Regions from separate parts of the Arsenophonus nasoniae genome, predicted to be linked through region 1. Evidence: predicted binding sites of a transcription regulator. Region 1 holds the regulator's gene; each other region holds the start of a gene.

Region 1 (7,264 bases):
ATTAGCTGCCTGGCATGAAATTGCTCAAAGTTATGGCTATGAATCGGTACCTGGTTTTTCTGAAGGCATTTCCGCTTTTTCACCTGAAGATCTCTATTCCAACCTGTTAGGTGCTCGTATTGCCCTTACACTGATTTTACAAGGTCAAGCAAGTTCAGTGTCACAATTTAGTGCTGGTATGACTAAAACATTACCATCAGCATTAAAAGAATTAGGCGCATACGCTAAAAACGAAACTCAACAAATGTTCGATCAAGTCGATAGTCTATGGTGGAATAGCAAAATGCATGTCCCTGATAAATTTTTGCTCCTAAAACGAGATTATGAAACCAGTAGTACCCGTATGCCAGTCATGCCACTAAAAAATATCCAATACGGGCACAAACTGTCACTTCCGCAGAATTATAAGCACTATAAATTAGCCCAATTTGCGCAACTACAGCTGTGGCCAACAAAATTTTCTACTGTATTACCCGCTAAAAAAGGTTATTGGACGCGTGAAGACTTTCCACAAATAGCGAAATTTACTGAAATTCGCGATAATTTGGAATTAGAGCAGCAATAAAATCATTAATTTTGGCTAAAAATAGAGTAGTTCCCCATGTAATTGATTAAATAACTTTAACTATATTAAATCTCATTAAAATTTAACTTATTGTAAAATAACAATAAAATTATTTTTCATTAAAATTAACAAATTAAAACTAAAGTATAACTAATAAATGGCTAATAATAAGTAGCACTTGTTAAATTTATCTGCTAGGATTTGTGCAATTTTTGTTCAACTTGAAACGAGGAGAAGCGCCATGCCCTCTCGAACGATGAGGACTAACGCCGTCTTCGCTTTCTTGATGTTATTGTTATCAACTAGTTTTAGTTATTCATCAACCAGTACGAGTTTGTCTCTAAATGAGTATTATCACAAACCTGTGCAGACAAAAGAACTAACCCGTCTGCCTGATATGCGAAAATATCCATCAGGAGCGGCTCGCAAGAAAGCGTTTTTAAAAGCAATTGTCCCAATTATTGAAAAATATAACTACAAGATCATGCAAGATCGCCAGTGGTTATTATCCAAGCGTTACAATAAAAATTGGAACGCCGCTGACAAACAACGACTAAATCAGATTTGCACCAGTTATAATATACAATGCAGTTCACCTGCTAGCTTAAACTGGAACAATCTACTAAGTCGTGTGGATATTATTCCTACCCATTTTGTTGTTACCCAAGCAGCAACAGAATCAGGTTGGGGGGCTTCTGGATTAGCACAGAAAAATAATAACTTGTTTGGCATGAAATGCGGTCGTAAGTGTACCTATAGCAAAGGTACCATCAAAGGCTATGCGGTATATTCATCTATCGATGCATCTGTCAATGCATACTTAAGAAATTTGAATACCAATAACGCATATCAATTATTACGCAATTCACGCGCACAGCAACGTAGAACTCAGAATTCATTAAATACCAGTGTATTAATTGACCATCTGAAAAATTACTCACAACTTGGAAGAGAATATAATCGTTATTTACAACAGATGTTCTCAAGTAACGAAGAATTAATCACCCAAGTTCAACAGAATATGCCAAAGCATATTTGATCAACTTTGCTGTAATAATTACTAAAAATAAAATCCATACATTTATCGTGTATGGATTTTATTATTTTTTAACATAAACACACTGATCGCTACCAGAATAGCATCATTTAAAATCCATTTTATTTGCTAACTTCAAAGAAAAACAAAAAATAGCATCCCTACAATCGCACCAACTGTGCCTAAAATGGTTTCCATTAAAGTCCAAGTTTTTAATGTTTGGGCCTCAGTAGCACCAGTAAATTTACTAAATAACCAAAATCCAGAGTCATTTACATGACTTAATACAATTGATCCGCCAGAAATACAAACAGCCAAAGCAGCTAATTGAGCGCCAGAATAGCCAAACTCACTAATAACGGGCAATATAAGTCCAATAGTTGTTAAACAAGCTACTGTTGCTGAACCTTGAATAATACGTACAGCCCCCGCTAAGACAAAACAGGCCAATACGATTGGTAAACCTGTATTCATTAACGCATTACCCAATACTGGCCCAACCCCTGAATTTATTAAAATTTGCTTAAAAACGCCTCCGGCGCCTGTGATGAGTAAAATAATTCCTGCCGGTTGAATCGCTGCTGAGCAGATCTCCATCACTTTTTCTCTATTCATACCATAGCGAAACCCTAAACTATAGATAGCCAATAAACAAGCTAACAGCAATGCTATAAATGGGTGGCCAATAAATTCTAACCATTGCTCTGCAATAGAATCTTTTACCAAAAAATAATTACTTAATGTTTTCAATCCTACCAATGCTAAAGGAAATAGTACGATTAATAAGCTGAACATAAAACTCGGCATTTTGCCTTTTTTGCTCTCATTTCCTTGATAATTTTCAGGTAACGCAATAAAAACATGCTGGCTAATAAAATTACCAAATAATGGCCCGGCGATAAGCATTGCAGGAATAGCTGCGCATATGCCAATCAAAATCATCCAACCAAAATCAGCATTCATCTGAGATGCAACTAACATAGGCGTTGGACCTGGAAGTAAAAATGCAGCGGCAGCAGCTACACCGGCAAAGAGTGGTATAGCTGTTTTAACAACATTGCCACCTAAACGGTTAGTAATGGTGAAAACAATACCAATTAATAATACGATTGCGACATCAAAAAAAAGTGGCAATGCACAAACCAATCCTGTAATACCAATGGCTAAATTAGTTCGTTTTTCACCAAAACAAGTGATTAATTTGATGGCAATTTGCTCTAATGCGCCCGTTTCATGAAGTATTCGGCCAAACATTGCGCCTAAAGCCACGACAATTGCCAAGAACCCTAATGTTCCTGCCATACCTTCTTGCATTGTTTCTATAATTTTTTTAACCGGCATGCCAGAAAACAGTCCCGCTAAAATAGAAACCACCATCAATGCAATGAAAGCATGTAATCTTGCATACATAACCAGAAACAACAATAAAAAGACAGCGCCTGCAGCAGTCAATGTCAACATCAGCATATTTAATGTTTCAGGTATAGGCGTGTTCATCTATTTTCCTTAGTAATAATTTCATCAATTAATTTTACTGTATTATCAATAACCTCAACTAATGGTGGCTTAATATCGATGACATACACATCTTTTTCATCATTACTAGGTACTTCTAAAGTGTCAAACTGTGAGACCAACATATTTGGTTTGAAAAAATGATTTTTACGCTTTTTTAATCGGCCTTCTATTAATTTAAAATCTCCTTCAAGATAAAAAAATGACAGAATGCTGGTTTCCATTTCTTAAAATATCTCGATATTTTTTTTTCAAAGCGGAACAAACAATCAAAGAAACACTGTTTGTTCTTTGCATAGCAAAAATAGCATCACTCAATGCCTTAAGCCAAGGCAGTCGATCAGAATCATTCAAAGCATGGCCATCCGACATCTTGTTAATATTGGCGCGAGGATGCAAAAAATCACCATCTAAAAACGCTGCTCCTGTTTTCTGAGCGATCCCTCTCGCAACTGCAGATTTACCACTACCAGATACCCCCATAAGTATAAAAACATGGTGTATTTTTTTGGTATCACTCATTAAAAACTCCGTTAAAAAATCAGGCAATATATAAAATGTTACTGATAATTATCAGTTATAAAAAAATAATATAATAGATTTGTGATAGGAATCTCAGTAAAGCGGAAGATCTGATCGCAAGTAAAACTCGTTATCAATTTTATAGCTCTCAATATAAGCAGAAATAATTTATATTAATTCCACTAGCTAGTTGAAATTAATCATCTTAATTACTACTCACAATATATCCCATTTTCCAATTAAGTATCCGTTTCTAACATTAGAAAATAAAAAAACATTATTAGAAAATAGTAAAAGATATTATTTATTTTAGAACTATGGTAGATATCAAAAAGTATAAATATGATAATATCATTATTATAATGATCTTCACATTAGGATAATTCATGACAAAGCAAGATCAGGAAAAAATATTGTCCCAAGCAAAGAAAATATGCCAAGCGCGTAATGTACGTTTAACGCCACAAAGAGAAGAGGTATTGCGCCTTATAGCAGCCCAACCTTGTGCTATTAGTGCTTATGATTTGCTTGACCTACTTAGAATTTCTGAACCTCAAGCTAAACCACCTACCATATATCGTGGTCTAGAATTTCTTTTAGAACAAGGATTTATTCACAAAATAGAATCAACAAATAGCTATGTTATTTGTCATCATTTTGAGGATCCTAAACATACCTCAGTTATGCTAATTTGTGACAGTTGCGGCAGTGTTGCCGAGAGTAATGGTCAAACAGTAGAAACCGCTATTATAAAATTAGCCAAAAAGACTGGTTTCCAGTTATCCCATACCGTTGTTGAAAGCCATGGACTATGCTCGCCTTGCTACAAAATCGAGAAAAAATCGTGTTAAAGCTCTGCATTACTAGAGTTAAATAGAGATACAAAGGCCAGTTGTTTATACAATCGGCCTTTATTAAATAATCAATAAAATTTAAAATAACTTACTTAATACCAATTAATTACAAATCAAACAAATTTAGAAAATAATAATATTGTTCTCAATAAATTAAACTGAATTTACTTAAAAATTAATTAGATGTGAAATGACTAAAATGAATTACTATTACGAATAATACCAACAGCGAGTCCTTCAATAGTTAAGTTTTGTGTGCGCAAATCCACAATAATTGGCTCAAATTCAGGATTTTCAGCAATTAATTCGACTTTACTACCCGCTTGCTTAAAGCGTTTAACCGTTACTTCATCATCAATACGTGCAACAACAATTTGCCCATTATGGACCTGCTGTGTTTTATGTACAGCTAGTAAATCACCATCGATAATTCCAATATTTTTCATGGACATACCATTAACACGTAATAAAAAATCAGCACTAGGTCTAAAAATAGTGGCATCAATCCGATAATGGCTTTCGATATGCTCTTGGGCAAGTAATGGTTCTCCTGCCGCAACCCGACCAATAAGTGGTAATCCTTCATCCTCATTTTCTTCTTGTAGTAGCCGGATACCGCGAGAAGCGCCAGAAACAATTTCAATCACGCCTTTACGCGCCAATGCCTTTAAATGTTCCTCTGCTGCATTTGGTGAACGAAAACCTAAACTTGAAGCAATTTCAGCGCGTGTGGGAGGCATACCCGTTTGCGAAATGTGTTCACGCACCAGATCATAGACCCGCTGCTGCCTCAATGTTAATTCTTTCATTTCGCCCCCTATTATTGGCATTCGCACATTGTCACTGTAAGTATATACAGTTATATGAAGATTTTAAACTGATAAATGTGTAAAACCCTATTTTTTATAACTAGCTCACGAAATAATGATTACCAATCACAACTGCCCAAATAAAAATAGCTAACCAAATTGAAACAAAAACAGCCGCTGAGCCTATATCTTTTGCTTTACCGGAAAGTTCATGTAATTCTGTACCAATCCTATCAACCACTGCTTCAATCGCACTATTTAATAATTCAACAATGGCTATTAATACCACTGAACTTATAAGTAATAACCGTTCGATCCATTGCACATCAAGGAAAAAAGCCACAATAATAGCGATAACCACAATAATTGCTTCTTGTCTAAAAGCAGCTTCACTCTTCCAAGCTGATTTTAACCCTTTCAGCGAATAACCGGTTGCTTTAATAATTCGGGTTAGTCCCGTTGTTTGGTTTGCCATAAAATTTACTCTCTAAATACAGTTATATATGGGATTTAGTATAATTATTATCTTTTAAACAGATATTAATTACTATTTCTGATATGCTTGGGTAGGATTCTAATAAGAGGCTATCGCTCACCTATGTCATTTTGGCGTAAAATTTACTATAATCTATTAGATTTACCAATGAAATTATTGGTAAAAAGTAAGCTCATACCAGCAGATCCAATGAAGGAATTGCATCTTGATACGACACGTCCTTTTCTATATGTATTACCTTATCATTCTAAAACGGACTTATTGACGTTACGTCAACAATGTTGTTCTATTGGCTTACCTGATCCACTCGATCCGATTGAAATAGACGAAATTAAATTACCTGCTTATGTCTTTATCGATGATGGCCCGCGTGTCTTTCGTTATTATTCGCCAGATCCACGTAAAGACTCAGTAAAAACATTTACTGCTTATCTTGATCTTCATTGCCATAATCCCGAACTAAACATTCAGATGCTACCCGTATCAGTGATGTTCGGTCGAGCGCCTGGTCGAGAAGGCCACTCACCAGCACCACCATTACGTCTACTTAATGGTATCCAAAAATTCTTTGCCGTTATCTGGTTAGGACGTGACAGTTTTGTTCGTTTTTCACCTACTGTCTCTTTACGCCAAATGGCTAGCGAATATGGTACTGATAAAACTATTGCCAACAAACTTGCTCGAGTCGCCCGCATTCACTATTCACGGCAACGATTAGCAGCAGTTGGCCCCAAGCTACCTGTTCGCCACGATCTATTCAAGAAGCTGTTAACTTCAAAAGCGATTGAAAAAGCAGTTGAAGATGAGGTTAAAGCAAAAAAAATCTCTCTTGAGAAGGCAAAACATAATGCGATTGCCATGATGGAAGAAATTGCCGCTAATTTTTCCTATGAAGCGATCCGTATTACTGACCGCGTACTGAGTTGGACTTGGAATCGGCTCTATCAAGGAATTAATGTGCAACATGCCGAGCGTGTGCGCCAATTAGCGCAAGATGGCCATGAAATTGTCTATATTCCTTCTCATCGTAGTCACATGGATTACCTATTACTTTCTTACGTACTTTATCATCAAGGCTTAGTTCCTCCTCATATTGCCGCAGGTATCAATCTTAATTTCTGGCCTGCAGGTCCAATTTTTCGTCACTTAGGGGCTTTTTTCATTCGCCGCTCTTTCAAGGGCAATAAACTTTACTCCACCATATTTCGTGAGTATCTCAGTGAACTGTTTGCTCGTGGTTATTCAATTGAATATTTTGTTGAAGGCGGCCGCTCTCGCACAGGCCGACTACTGGAACCAAAGACTGGCACGCTGTCAATGACCCTACAAGCAATGCTACGAGGTGATTCCCGTCCAATTACTATTGTCCCTATTTACATCGGTTATGAGCATGTATTGGAAGTTGCTACCTACGCTAAGGAACTAAAAGGTGCAGCAAAAGAGAAAGAAGGCTTTTTTTCCATGTTA
Region 2 (7,264 bases), 1.7 Mb from region 1:
AGTGGACCAATTGAAACAACGTTTACCCAAAAGAATCTTCAACTCGCCTTTGGCGGTGTACTACGGCATATTAATCTCTCTGGTGCAGAACTTCACGATGATGATGATCCTCGTTCATTAACTGTTATTACTGATGATGAAAGAGCCGCTGTTTTTTATGGCCACCATGAACAAACATCCGTCATTAAAAAGCAACCGGAGAAATAAATCATGTTTGATCTATTACTTCAACCCTTTGAATATAACTATATGTTCAAAGCAATCTGGGTCAGTGCTATCGTTGGAGCAGTCTGCGCTTTTCTCTCTGCTTATCTAATGTTAAAGGGATGGTCGTTAATGGGCGATGCTCTTTCCCATTCAGTTGTTCCTGGTGTGGCAGGCGCATATGCACTTGGATTTCCCTACTCTGTAGGGGCTTTTTTTACCGGTATTCTGGCCGCACTCTCTATGACCTTAGTACGCCATATTTCAAGCCTGAAAGAAGACGCAATAATTGGTTTTATTTTTTCCACATTCTTCGCCAGCGGGTTGTTAATCCTTTCTCTAAATCCGACTTCAGTTAATGTACAAACCATTATCTTTGGCAATATTTTAGGTATTGCAGATGAAGATGTACTGCAAGTTGAAATTATTATTGCTATTTCTTTTATTATACTTATGTTTATATGGAAAGATTTACTTGTCGTATTCTTCGATGAAAATCATGCCCGCTCTATTGGACTAAATCCGCTAAAACTAAAAATTATCTTTTTTACCCTATTAAGTGCATGTACGGTGGCTGCTTTACAGACAGTGGGAGCTATACTTGTCATCGCAATGGTTATTACACCTGGCGCAACGGCTTATTTACTTACGGATCAATTCAAACGGTTACTTATTATTGCCGTACTAATCGGATTTACCTCCAGTGCGCTTGGTGCTTATATCAGTTATTTTATTAATGGTGCGACAGGTGGAATAATTGTTACCTTACAAACGCTAATTTTTCTTTTTGCCTTCTTTTTTGCACCTAAATATGGTCTATTTGCTTCCCGCCAAAAAGCACGTCAAGAAATTCTACACCTCAAACAGGTAGAACAAGAGGTGAGCAACAATGAATGATTTCATAGAATTATTAATAACACCTTTTATTTTTCCATTTATGCAAAAGGCCATCATTACTGCCCTTGTAACCGGAACTGTGTGCGCTATTTTGTCCTGTTTTTTAATACTTAAAGGTTGGTCTTTAATGGGTGATGCTATTTCTCATGCAGTATTACCCGGTATTGTTATCGCCTTTGTTGTTGGTATTCCTTTATCAATTGGTGCTTTTGCGTCAGGAATTTTTTGTGCATTTGCAACTGGATATCTAAAAGAAAATAGCCGTGTAAAAGAAGATACTGTTATGGGAATTGTTTTTTCCGGTATGTTTGCCTTTGGATTAGTACTATTTGCACGTATCGACACAGACCAACATCTTACTCATATTCTTTTTGGTAATATTCTTGGCATTACTGCGGCAGAATTTAAACAAACACTTTGGATTTCAGGTTTTACTATCGCGATTATCCTATTAAAGCGCAAAGACTTTATGCTCTATTGTTTTGATCCCAACCAGGCAAAAGTTATTGGTTTACCCGTTAAACTTTTACATTATGGATTACTCTCTTTATTGGCCCTCACTATTGTTGCATCTTTACAAGCGGTAGGAATTATTTTAGTCATTGCCATGCTTATTTCTCCTGGTATTATTGCTTTTACACTATGCCAAAATTTCAATCGAATGCTAATTATTGCGGTTATTGCTTCGACTACATCCTCTTTAATAGGCACTATTTTGAGTTTTCATATTGATGCAGCAACTGGGCCTTGTATTGTATTAACTCAAGCAATTTATTTTATAGCTGCATTAATCTACAACTATATTAGTAAAATAAAAAAACGTTCTGCTTGCAATAAAATTTCAATTCGCTCTTAAGTAAAAAATAATTAGTAAAGTTAGGATTATTTATCTATTACAGATGATAACCCTGAATTTTCTTACAAAGATTATTTATTTACTACAAACCATCATAGAAGGAGTTTAAAAATTTAAATTAATCGTGAATAACTAGAACAAAAATAGGTAATAATTCATTATTCAAATTAATATTTTCCATCAAAAAATTCTTTACTAAAGCTAAATTAAAAAAGCTATATATCCATTAATCATAACGAACTAAATATTGTAATTAATTGATATTAAAAAATTAATTAAATGGCATTATCTCAAACCTGGTTAGTAAAGTAGTTTACCTTTCCCTGTAGGCTGTGATAAGCGCCAATTGATATATCAACGCTATCATTTGTTAAATTTGCTATAATAAATATCCGTAATAATAGTTTTATTACTAGTTAAGCCATTATTGATAATCTTCTTGCTACTGTTCAATAAAATTATTTTCCAATTGATTATAATATAAGAAAACTACCAACCTAAGATATTCATCATAAAGTAAAGTATTCCTCCTATTATAAGCGGTAACATATACAGAATAAAAAACTGCTGGAAAATAGTATGACGAGGAATAGTAATTTTGGCTTCTATATCTTCTTTTGATACTTCCACACCTTTTGCTCTTTCGAAAATTAGGTGATCTTCAATACTTTCTTTAATAAATTTCAATTGACGATTCATTCTGTTACCTGAAGCACTCAAAGCTTGTCCAACAAACATTAAGAAAAATAACAAAATAAAAGCAAAATTAGCTGTCGAAAACCCCATATGAGTACTGGGAATTGGTGAGTTATGCCAAAAAAAATCTAAAAAGGCTGTATTTTGTCGTATGATATGAGACATAATTTTAATAAAATCATTGGCTACAGCATTTAAGCCATCTCCCTGCAAACCTTGCTTTTCTGCTAGTAAGACTAAAGAAACTACTGTAGACACCAGTGCTAATGAAAAAATTATCCACCCTAAAACACGCTTTCCAATAGCGATATAAAATGCTGTTTGATAACTCATTCAAACTCCTCATATTTTTTATATTACGTTTATACTAAATGACAAAATGTTATCAAAAATATTTAAAAGTTATTTTATCATTAATCAAAATTAGCTTTCACCTATCTATATTAAAAGATTTCTTTATTTTAAGTTGATAGAATTAATCAACAAATCATGAATATAGGAGTGCTTTTAATGTCTCATAAGCTGTCTATCAAAGCTGCTATTTTTGATATGGATGGGTTATTGATTAATTCTGAACCCCTTTGGAGCCAAGCAGAAAAAGAAATTCTTAGTAAACTTGGCGTTAATACCTCAATTGCCAATCAACTTCCAGATACACTAGGATTACGTATCGATCAAGTTGTACAACTATGGTACTCAGCTGCTCCTTGGCAAGGAACCTCATTAGAAGAGGTCGAACAAAAAATTGTTAAACGTGTTATTGAACTTATAGAAGAACAACGACCTTTATTACCAGGTGTTAAACATGCACTTCAACTATGCCAAGATCATAATTTAAAAATTGGTTTAGCGTCAGCTTCACCAAAGCACATGCTAGAAAAAGTACTCACTATGTTTAATATTCGCGATTACTTTTCAGCCGTAGTATCAGCAACGCCATTACCCTACAGTAAACCCCACCCAGAAGTTTACTTACAAGCAGCGAAACTGCTAGATATTGAACCAACTTATTGTGTTGCGTTTGAAGACTCTTTCCATGGCATGATTGCTGTTAAAGCTGCACGTATGCGTAGTATCGTTGTACCACCAAAAGATTACTTTACTGATCCACGGTGGACATTAGCAGACTTCAAGCTCACCAACCTGACTGAATTAGCAATTAAGCATATCGTTTAAATTTTAATGATTGGCAGTAATTTGATGCATCAGTATACTGCCAAACCTATGCATTATCATTTTTCTTACAAAAAATTACTCTTATTATTTAATAAATAAGATATTTTTTTCGATTACACTACTCAAACCAAGCCAAAACTATTATACTTTGCAAACTGTATAAATAAACAGTTGGATATTATATGCTATGACTGCCACCGGGCATCTGCTTTTTTCAGTATCATCATTAATACTTGTGCATAAACTAGCAATTACACCCGAGTTTGCATATGGTGATTGGCTTCATTTATTAGCCGGTGCATTACTTGGCGCTCTGCTACCCGATATAGATCATCCATCATCTCATCTTGGGCGTTTATTTCGTTTTATTTCTGTTCCAATTTGTCGTTTATGTGGCCACCGTGGTTTTACCCATAGTTTACTCGCATGGTTGCTCATTATGTTATTGTCCACTCAACTTCCCAATAGTTACTGGCTTTCTGATGCGCTAGTTCAAGCGTTTTTATTAGGTTATTTTAGTCACTTAGTTGGAGATATGTTAACAGTAAAAGGGATACCTTTCTTATGGCCATTAAAAATTCCTTTCTGTTTTCCCATCTTAGGTAATAATTCTAATCAAAGAGCGGAGCATTCTATCGCCATCTTATTAGCTATTTGTGCGATATTAATTCCATCAAATTATCAATTACCACTACAACCTATATTGCAAGAAACGAAAAAAAACGTTATTACATATGTAGTTAATGAACTAAACGATTTAATTTCATTACATTCGCCTTGAAACATTATGAATAAGAAATTGCATTTAGTTATAACAAAATAATTTTTATTACTGATAGTATATAAGGGAAAATGATTTTCATTGGGAGTTTTTTATCATCTTACTTCACCAATGACAAAAAATCTTATACCTATAACAATAAATCGGAGCTGGAGAGAAGGTATGAATTTCCCCGTAATTCTAAATCTACTTATCTTTACTATATTATTGCTTTTTTTGGCCAAAGTAAGTGCAAATGGATGGAGTCTATCAAAAAAAGTCTTTGTTGGTCTTATTATCGGTACCATTTTTGGTGTTATTTTACATTTAGTATATGGTACAAATAATCAAATAGTGCATGATTCATTATCATGGTTCAACATTATAGGCAATGGTTATATCAAATTACTTCAAATGGTTATCATGCCGTTGGTATTTGCTTCGATACTTAATGCTATAGCACGCTTAAATCAAACATCTTCATTAGGGAAAATCAGTTTTTTTACGATTGGGATCCTTCTTTTTACTACAGCTATTGCCGCTCTGATTGGGATTGCTGTTACATCCTGGTTTGGCTTAACTGCAGAAGGCCTAGTACAAACAAGTCATGAAACGCTTCAACTTGAGATTATAGAAAATAACTATATTAAAAAGGTTTCTGATTTAACAATACCTGAGTTAATATTATCATTTATTCCTAAAAACCCTTTTGCTGATCTGACAGGTGCTAATCCAACATCTATTATTAGCGTCGTTATATTTTCTACCTTTTTAGGTATAGCAGCGCTTCAATTAGCCAAAAGTAATCCAGAAAAAGGTGAAAAAATTTTATCCGCGATTGATATTTTTCAATCCTGGATCATGAAGCTAGTTCGGTTAGTTATACGGCTTACACCATATGGAGTAATGGCGTTAATGATTAAAGTCGTAGCTAATTCAAACCTGCAAGATATTATTAAACTGGGTAGTTTTGTTATTGCTTCCTATTTAGCATTATCTTTAATGTTTATTATCCATGGTATACTTCTTTCTTTCACTGGCATTAATCCAATAAAATTTTTTAAAAAAGTTATTCCAGTATTAATTTTCGCATTTACCAGTCGTTCTAGTGCTGGCAGTATTGCATTAAACGTTGAAACACAAACTCAACAATTAGGTATTCCTGAATCAATCGCTAATTTTTCAGCATCCTTCGGTACAACAATTGGTCAAAATGGCTGTGCAGGCATTTACCCTGCCATGCTGGCTGTAATGGTCGCCCCAACGGTTGGGATCAATCCGCTGGATCCTATATGGATCGCTTCTCTGGTTGGTATTGTAACTATTAGTTCTGCAGGAGTTGCCGGCGTAGGTGGAGGTGCAACTTTCGCTGCATTAATGGTTTTACCAGCAATGGGATTACCCATTACTTTAGTCGCGTTACTTATCTCAATTGAACCATTGATCGATATGGGAAGAACAGCATTAAATGTTAATGGCTCAATGGTTGCGGGAACAATTACTAGCCAATTTATGCATCAAACAGATAAACGCATTTTCAATAAATAATATTTTAAACTTATAATCTCTATTCAAAAGTCCTATTAGAAATCTATTTAGGACTTTAAACTTCTAATCAATTTTACTGAATAAATGACTTATATTATTAAATACTATAGAAAATAAAAATTAGTTTGAAAATTAAACAATTATTACTTCAATTAATAATTTTCATTTTAGAAACATTAGATAATTAATAATGGATATTATTAAATAAATAAACATCCTATTTTCACAGTTATAGTATTACTAACTATCTTTTTACTATAAGATAAATTACCACCAGGTGTAAAAATGGTGCACAGGCCCAGTACCTTTCCCAACATTTAATCTATTGGCATGTTTCAAAGTATTTTGCACATAATTTTTAGCTGCAACAATAGTATCATGCCAATTATTAAAATAAGGCCGCTGTGCAGCTAATGCGGCAGATAATGTACAACCGGTACCATGAGTATGTTGTGTTTTTACTTTAGGTAATGAATATCGCCATTCACCACTATGCGTAATAAGCCAATCTGGGCTTTCTTTATTATTAAGATGTCCACCTTTCATAAGCACAGCCGGGCAACCAAATGATAATAGTTTTCTTCCCTGAGATATCATCTCTTGTTCACTTTTAGCCACAGTGCAGTTAAGAAGTACAGCAGCCTCCGGCAAATTCGGCGTGATAAGAGACACTTTAGGTAACAAAACATTTATAAGACTATCGATCGCATCAGGATTTAATAATGGTGCCCCACTTTTTGCTAGCATAACGGTATCAAGTACAGTAAAAGATAATGAATATTTTTGTAATGCGGCCGCTACTATGCATATATTTGTAGTATTTGATAACATACCAATTTTCACACTATCAATGCGAACGTCTGTTAATACTGATTCAAGCTGTGAAGCGATAATTTCGCCTGGAAGATTATGAATTGACTGTACTGAGCAAGTATTTTGCGCGACTAATGCTGTTATCACAGCTGCACCATAATTTCCTAATGCTGAAAAAACTTTCAAATCAGCATGAATACCTGCACCACCCGTTGGATCAGTTCCTGCAATTGATAACGAATTATAAATCATAAATTTTCCTAATATTTCATGTAGTAATCAGAATAATTTACGCTACCTTACTTGACTTATTA
Region 3 (7,264 bases), 1.5 Mb from region 1:
TTGCTTGCCGTAATAGTCAATATGCCCAAGCTACCTTATTTATTACTTTGTTGGTTTTGCTTAGTTTTAATTTATTAGGCGAAGGTTTCAACGTTATGCTTCCCCGAATAATGAATACAATCATTGGCTGTGGCATTGCCTGGATTGCAGTAAATTATATTTGGCCCGATTGGAAATTTCGACAACTACCTAAAGTTCTACAACAAACATTACACAGTAATTGCCGTTATCTTGCCGCTATTTTATTTCAATATCATCAAGGTAGAAATAACAGTGTTGATTATCGCATTGCTCGTCGCGACGCCCATATAAATGACGCAGAACTGGTTTCTGTATTATCCGATATGCTTGCCAGAACGAAAACTAATAGTATTTCCCCTGAAAAAATTTTTAGATTACTCTGTCTTAATCACAGTATGTTAAGTTATATTTCAGCCCTGGGAGCACATAGGGAACAACTTAATAATCAAACTATTTTATCTATTCTTGATAATACAATCGCCTATATTGAATCGGCGTTGAACTTTGCCTTATTGAATAATCAAATAGTCAAAGAGTTAAATAACCCATTAATTCAACGCTTCCAAACAATACAATTAGGAAAAAATAACAAAGAACAACTTATTGTTGAGCAATTATTATTATTAATTAACCTATTGCCAGAAATCACCTCTCTAATTGTTTTTATTAACCAACAAGAGCCAGATTAAAATAGTTTTAATTAGCAAATTTTTTTAACCGTAAAACTGGCCATAAAATCATTTCCTTGGTGTATTTCTTTACGTTAGGCTATTGAACCAAGTAATTAATTCAATTTTTATTGACTCAGGAAGTACTGCTATATGATAACCTTCGATAGCACCAGCTAATTCAAATAATAACTTAATACTCAAATTCACTTTCTTCTGTCTTAATTTTAAATAGCAAGCTTTAGCACCTAACATTTTCAAATAGCCTACATCGGTAATTCCTACTTTTCCTAATGCTCTTTCTATCGACATATTCATATTAGGTAAGTCTTTGATCCTGATATGTAAAAGCTGTTTTTGAGATAATTCTTCTACTGCTGCTTTATAAGCGAGATCAATGTAATAACATAAAAGTAAATTATCATTCCAAAGCATCTCATTGATAAAAAAATATTTTAATATAAGAGGAACACCTTTCTTGGTATAAACTAATTTTTGCAATCCAGATACTTCAAATTGAAGTTCAGCAAATAGACAACCTCGTAGATAAAACTTGCCGTCCAATACCTGACCAATAATGACATGATTGACTAGAATACGATAACCACCAAAATGCGGTTTTTGTTTTATATGGCCATAATTTTCCATTAGCCCTTGCAAACAAGAAAAACAAGAATCAAATAAAAGCATAATTGCCACTCTCCATGTGAACGCACACAAATTTAATATTTTTATACTTCTCCATATTTTAATCAGTTAAAATAGCAAGAAAATTTATTAAGTTATTTCACCCCCTTTAAAAACCTCTATGTTATTGCAAAGTCTCATACACAAAAGGCGACGAACAAAGCCTTAAGCATCGTTTAATATTAAATTAATATAGCCAAAAAAGTATATTACCAATTACAAAACATAACTTAGCTACTACCGTTTATATTTAATATTTATAATAAATAAATCGTATCCTATAACCACTTAAATCATTAATAGTTAATAAAAATATTCTACTTAACAGGTAAAATAGAAAAATACGCCATCTTATCCAAACTGCAACAATTAAGTGTTCAATTAAACGAAAAAGTTAATTTTTTGCGAAGCGCTTTGTAAAAATTGGCTTGATATTATATGAACACACGATTACTGTATACATATACAGCATCAAGCTGAGGTCAATATGAATAACGACTCATGTAATTACCCAATAAAAATAGAAAATCAACGTAATAATGTTCAAAATATACTATTACCAAATTATAGAAATAGATCAATTTATCCAAACGGCGCAGTTAATGAATGGATATATAATGAAAATAATCCTATGGTTGAAGTACTTCTAACATCACTTTTACAACGATTTAGCGATGAATCTCGTTGGTTATTATGGTTAAATCCTAACCGAAAATTAAGCCGTAATTGGTTGATTAATTCAGCGCTACCATTAAATAAAACAATACAAATAAATTCACTAAGCCCAGAAATGAGCGCTGCTGCCATGATAAAAGCATTATCTAGCGGCAACTGTAGTATTGTCTTAGGATGGTTACCCATTTTATCACAATCATGTTTACAGCATTTAGAGCACGCAGCACAGATAGGAAACAGTATTGGTTTTGTTATGCGGCCTGAAAAAACCAATTGCCCCGGCAGACATCCTAATCAACTAAAAATTCATTCTAATTATTATCACTAGTCTAGATTAGGATTATTCCTAATCTGTTTAATGGATTGTAAACCACAATAGACAAAAACAAAAAAAAATAATATAAATCATTTGGTTAATTGATTAATCATGGCAATCTAGTTATAAATTATATCTATAATTAACCGATTGCCTTTTAAAAAGTTAACGAGATTAATGTTTCCTCTACTTGTAACTTTCGAAGTTCGTTGTAGACTTTACAACGTTAAGGTAGTGCTTTGATTCTACTTTTTATTTGAATAACTCCTTAACAGATAAAGTAGAGACGAAGATAGTAGAGCGTAATAACTTAACAAGTATTTTAAACCATACGGCTTATAAAAAAGCTCAAGAAGCTGATGCCTATATTGGATGATAACGAGGCGTAAAATGAAAAAGATAGCTATCGCAGTAGCAGTGGCAGCTTTCGCAACTGCAGCCCAGGCAGCACCCAAAGATAATACCTGGTATACCGGTGCTAAATTAGGTTGGTCACACTTTGAAGATACCGGCTTTCACCCTTACGGTGATAATGTTGGAAGTGGTAAAACTAAGCGCGATCAACTCGGCGCTGGTGCCTATCTTGGTTACCAACATAATCAATATCTCGGTTTCGAATTAGGTTATGACTGGTTTGGCAGAATGAGATATTCTGGTCAACCAAATAACGGTAGCCTGAAATCGATGGGTGTTCAATTAACCGCTCGTCTAAGCTATCCACTGACAGACGAATTAGATGTCTATACTCGTCTCGGTGGTATGGTATGGCGTACTGACGCAAAAGCAAACGTAGAAAATCAACCCTCTTTTAAAGAGCATGACACTGGTGTTTCTCCAGTTTATGCCCTAGGATTTGAATATGCTATTACCCCAGAATGGGCAACTCGTTTAGATTATCAATGGGTTAGCCATATTGGCGATAAAGATTCACTGTCTGTTCGTCCAGATAATGGAATGTTGAGCGTTGGTGTTGCATATCGATTCAATCAAGAGCCTGCTCCTGTAATTGTACCAGCACCAGCACCAATCGAAAACAAACGTTTTACTTTACGTTCTGATGTTTTGTTTGAATTCAATAAGCATACATTGAAACCAGCAGGTAAAGTTGAACTAGATAAGTTGTATAGTGAACTAACTAATCTTGATCCAACTCAAGGTCGTGTTATGGTTCTTGGCTATACCGACCGTATTGGTTCACCATCCTACAACAAACCTTTATCTCAAAAACGCGCACATGAAGTTATGAGCTATTTGATTTCTAAAGGTATCCCAGCAAATGCAATTAGTTCACAAGGCCGTGGAGAAGAAAATCCAGTAACCGGTAGTACTTGTAATAACGTAAAACCACGCGCGGCGCTAATTAATTGCTTAGCACCAGATCGCCGAGTTGAGATCGAGATCCAAGGTACTACAGAGGTAACTCCACAACCTTAGTATTGCTTTAAAAGATTATTTATTTCCAAATAAAATAACCCTTACTTTTAGGGTTATTTTTTTGCTTAAAATTTATTACCAGGGTAACTAAAAATTCGCATTTAAAATTATACCTTTTGTACTAGTCACCCAGTATATTCTGTAAATCCTGTTTAAATGTTGACATTTGGTTAGCATACTGGTCTTTTCTTTCTGCATCTTCAATTAAATGCACAATAGTTTCAGACAATGTACAGCCTTGTTTTCTTGCTAGAATAGAGAGTCTTTGCCACACGAGGAAATCTAAATCGATAGATTTTTTGCACGAGTGTTGATGCTCGGCATTAAAATGTCGCTTTCTGCGAGCTCTAATGGTTTGCTTCATTCGATTAGATAAATCTGGCGACATATGATTTTTTATCCAGTTTATCACTTTTGTTGGCGTATTTTCTAATTTCAACAGTTGTTCAATCGCATCCTGAGCAGCGCTTTTTTCAATATGCTTAGTGATATTTTCACCTTCCCGATACCTTTTAACCAGGTAATCCCATTTCCAACCACATTCAAGATTCTCAAGCTGTTGATATTTCATAATCATCTCTGTGACAACGTAACTTATGTAATTATAACAACATATAAATATAAAAACGTTTGGTTTATTTAATCAATTTAGTAAAATCTTAGTAAGAAATCACACTTATATTGAAATGTTAGCAAAAAATATAATTTTTCCTATTTATGCAAGTCAATTAACAAAAAATCATAATTAATGCGATAGAATATAATTTTTCACATTTATAGCCTGTAATTTCCACTGTATTCTGAATTGAAATGATAGATTGTATCTACTCTATTAGGGGTTTTTGAGCATTAGTCATTAGCTTACTACTTGAAAATAAAATTATATTAAAAATATACAAAATTAATAGTGGCATAAATTTAAACAAACGTTAATATAATGATTCACCATAAAAATTTTATAATGTTGGAAACAGATATCTTATTTTCAGAATAAAATGTACCCTGTTTCTCTAACAACAATAGTGTTGCTAAAATATCTTCTATCTTGACTCTATATAATCAGGACATTGAGGATAATTTATAAACTTTTTATCTAAATTATAAGTTGAAAAATAGCGTGATTAGTAACGAATTAATATGGCAAAATTTAGCACCTGACTATGAACCTTATCTTAATCTTTTTGCTTCTGCCGATAAACTAGATAATGCCACTCTGGCCAGCATTCAACCGAGATTATATAATAGTCTCGAAAGGTTTTTATCAACATCAACCTATTCCCCTTTTGCTGTCATTAGAGCAGTAGAATGCCATAGCTACTTATCTGAATTGGCAAAATGCATTAAAAATATTACGCCATCCTCAGTACCTATAAATGGCGATTATCAACAATCAAATGGAAGATTTCATTGGCAAGAAAGCACTAAAGGCGTATTTACACCTTGCCACTCAGTCTATTTCTGTAATTGGATAGAAATGCCTCAATTATTTGGTAGTGTCCACCAGCAGCAAAATAGTGTGCACATTGAGCCTGGGCTATTACATAAAATTAATGGCGGAGTATTATTACTTTCCGTTGGTGCATTATTGGCACAGCCATTGATGTGGCAGCGTTTAAAACAGATGATAATGCAAAAACGGTTTGAGTGGCTGCCAGCTAATGATAATCAATTTTTACCCTATCCAATTGATTCAATGCCACTGGATATTAAACTTATTTTGGTCGGCGATGATTTTAGTCTTGAGCAACTTCAAGCAAAAGAGCCTGAACTTTTTGCTCAAGCTACTTATGGCGAATATGAATTTGAATTGAATTTTGAACATAGTGGTCAATTATCGCTATGGATGCAATTTGTGAAACAAATTATTACTGATTACCAACTGCCTGCTTTAACAGCTGATGCATGGCCAATCTTCATTACTCAAGCAATTCGATATACTGAAGATAAATCTACCCTACCATTAGATATAATATGGCTCACTCGTTGTTTAACTGAAGCAAACCAATTTCAACAAGATAATCAGCTAACTGCAAAGTCGTTCCAAACAGCAATCAGGCAACGCCAATGGCAACACAGTTACCGAGCTATACGTAATCTAGATGATATTCTGCAAAAACAAGTTTTTATAAAAACTGAAGGTGAAATGATTGGCCAAATTAATGGATTATCTGTTATGCAGTATCCCGGGCATCCAGAACTAATCGGTGAACCATCACGAATTACCTGTGTTGCTCACTTCGGCGATGGTGAATTTACGGATGTAGAACGTAAAGCTGAGCTAGGCGGTAATATTCACGCTAAAGGCATGATGATTATGCAAGCCTATCTTAATTACGAATTAAAACTTGAACAGCCACAACCCTTTTCTGTCTCAATTGTATTTGAGCAGTCTTACAATGAAGTTGATGGTGATAGTGCATCCTTAGCTGAACTTTGTGCATTAATTAGTGCACTTTCTCTTCAGCCTATCGATCAGCAAATTGCTGTTACTGGTGCAGTAGATCAGTTCGGCTATGTACAACCTATTGGTGGGATCAACCAAAAAATCGAAAGTTTTTTTGATGTCTGTTTCCAACGCGAATTAACTGGTCAGCAAGGTGTTATCATTCCTATGGCTAATATTCGTCATTTATGTTTAAAAGCCGATCTTATTGAAGCAGTCAAATCTGGCGTATTTCATATCTGGCCAGTTGAACACGTTTCTGAAGCAATTTCAATTTTAACAAAGCATGCTTATTACAAGCAACAGTATGATACAAATAATTTACATCTGTTAGCTTTAATACAAGAACGAATTACTCAAGTTAATAATCAAGAAAGACCGAAATTTATGGGACTTCTAAAGTGGTTAAATTAAATAAAAAAATTAGCTGATCGGACTTGTTCGGCTTACAAGTGTACGCTATTCTTTAGCCTTATTATTTATAATAAGGCTATTTAGTATTATGGTTGATAAACATAGCTCCTATAGTAAAGAAGATTTGGATGCTTCCGGTAGAGGCGAACTTTTTGGCGAAAATGGGCCGCCATTACCTAGCGGTAATATGCTGATGATGGATCGCATCATAAAAATGAGCGAAACCGGCGGCAAGTTTGATAAAGGTTTTATTGAAGCCGAATTTGATATCAAACCTGATTTGTGGTTTTTTAGCTGCCACTTTACTAATGATCCTGTTATGCCAGGTTGTTTAGGCCTCGATGCAATGTGGCAACTGGTCGGTTTCTATCTGGGATGGCTTGGTGGTAAAGGTAAAGGCCGAGCATTGGGTGTAGGTGAGGTCAAATTTACTGGGCAAGTTTTACCAACCGCCAAAAAAGTAACCTACCGTATCCATTTAAAACGGGTTATTAATCGGAAGTTAATTATGGGTGTAGCTGATGGTGAAGTCTTGGTTGATGATAAGTGTATTTACACAGCAAAAGATTTGAAAGTCGGTTTATTTCAAGATACTAGCAACTTCTA

Evidence for each region. Region 1 encodes LexA, which represses DNA repair genes until DNA is damaged. Its sites were predicted from a motif close to TNCTGTATGTACATACAGNA; they were not measured.
Region 2: ArsFIN_RS07650 (metal-dependent hydrolase) is a predicted target of LexA. The motif match lies at 3,983-4,002, and genes of this name have one in related genera.
Region 3: sulA (SOS-induced cell division inhibitor SulA) is a predicted target of LexA. The motif match lies at 1,828-1,847, and genes of this name have one in related genera.

What each region holds. Positions count from the first base shown of each region.
Region 1 covers NZ_CP038613.1:3,732,126-3,739,389, forward strand. The annotation lists partial or broken gene ArsFIN_RS18790 (DUF4056 domain-containing protein) at 1-565, shown strand, start outside; gene ArsFIN_RS18795 (protein bax) at 807-1,604, shown strand; gene gntU (gluconate transporter) at 1,737-3,098, opposite strand; partial or broken gene gntK (gluconokinase) at 3,095-3,638, opposite strand; gene zur (zinc uptake transcriptional repressor Zur) at 4,025-4,489, shown strand; gene lexA (transcriptional repressor LexA) at 4,687-5,301, opposite strand; gene ArsFIN_RS18820 (diacylglycerol kinase) at 5,402-5,776, opposite strand; gene plsB (glycerol-3-phosphate 1-O-acyltransferase PlsB) at 5,900-7,264, shown strand, end outside.
Region 2 covers NZ_CP038613.1:1,563,137-1,570,400, reverse strand. The annotation lists gene ArsFIN_RS07675 (manganese/iron ABC transporter ATP-binding protein) at 1-207, shown strand, start outside; gene ArsFIN_RS07670 (metal ABC transporter permease) at 211-1,101, shown strand; gene ArsFIN_RS07665 (metal ABC transporter permease) at 1,094-1,957, shown strand; gene ArsFIN_RS07660 (YniB family protein) at 2,447-2,986, opposite strand; gene hxpB (hexitol phosphatase HxpB) at 3,164-3,829, shown strand; gene ArsFIN_RS07650 (metal-dependent hydrolase) at 4,017-4,610, shown strand; gene ArsFIN_RS07645 (L-cystine transporter) at 4,773-6,137, shown strand; gene thiD (bifunctional hydroxymethylpyrimidine kinase/phosphomethylpyrimidine kinase) at 6,405-7,202, opposite strand.
Region 3 covers NZ_CP038613.1:1,349,214-1,356,477, reverse strand. The annotation lists gene yccS (YccS family putative transporter) at 1-710, shown strand, start outside; gene ArsFIN_RS06600 (TfoX/Sxy family DNA transformation protein) at 780-1,379, opposite strand; gene sulA (SOS-induced cell division inhibitor SulA) at 1,864-2,379, shown strand; gene ompA (porin OmpA) at 2,758-3,801, shown strand; gene matP (macrodomain Ter protein MatP) at 3,923-4,372, opposite strand; gene ArsFIN_RS06580 (AAA family ATPase) at 4,919-6,658, shown strand; gene fabA (bifunctional 3-hydroxydecanoyl-ACP dehydratase/trans-2-decenoyl-ACP isomerase) at 6,747-7,264, shown strand, end outside.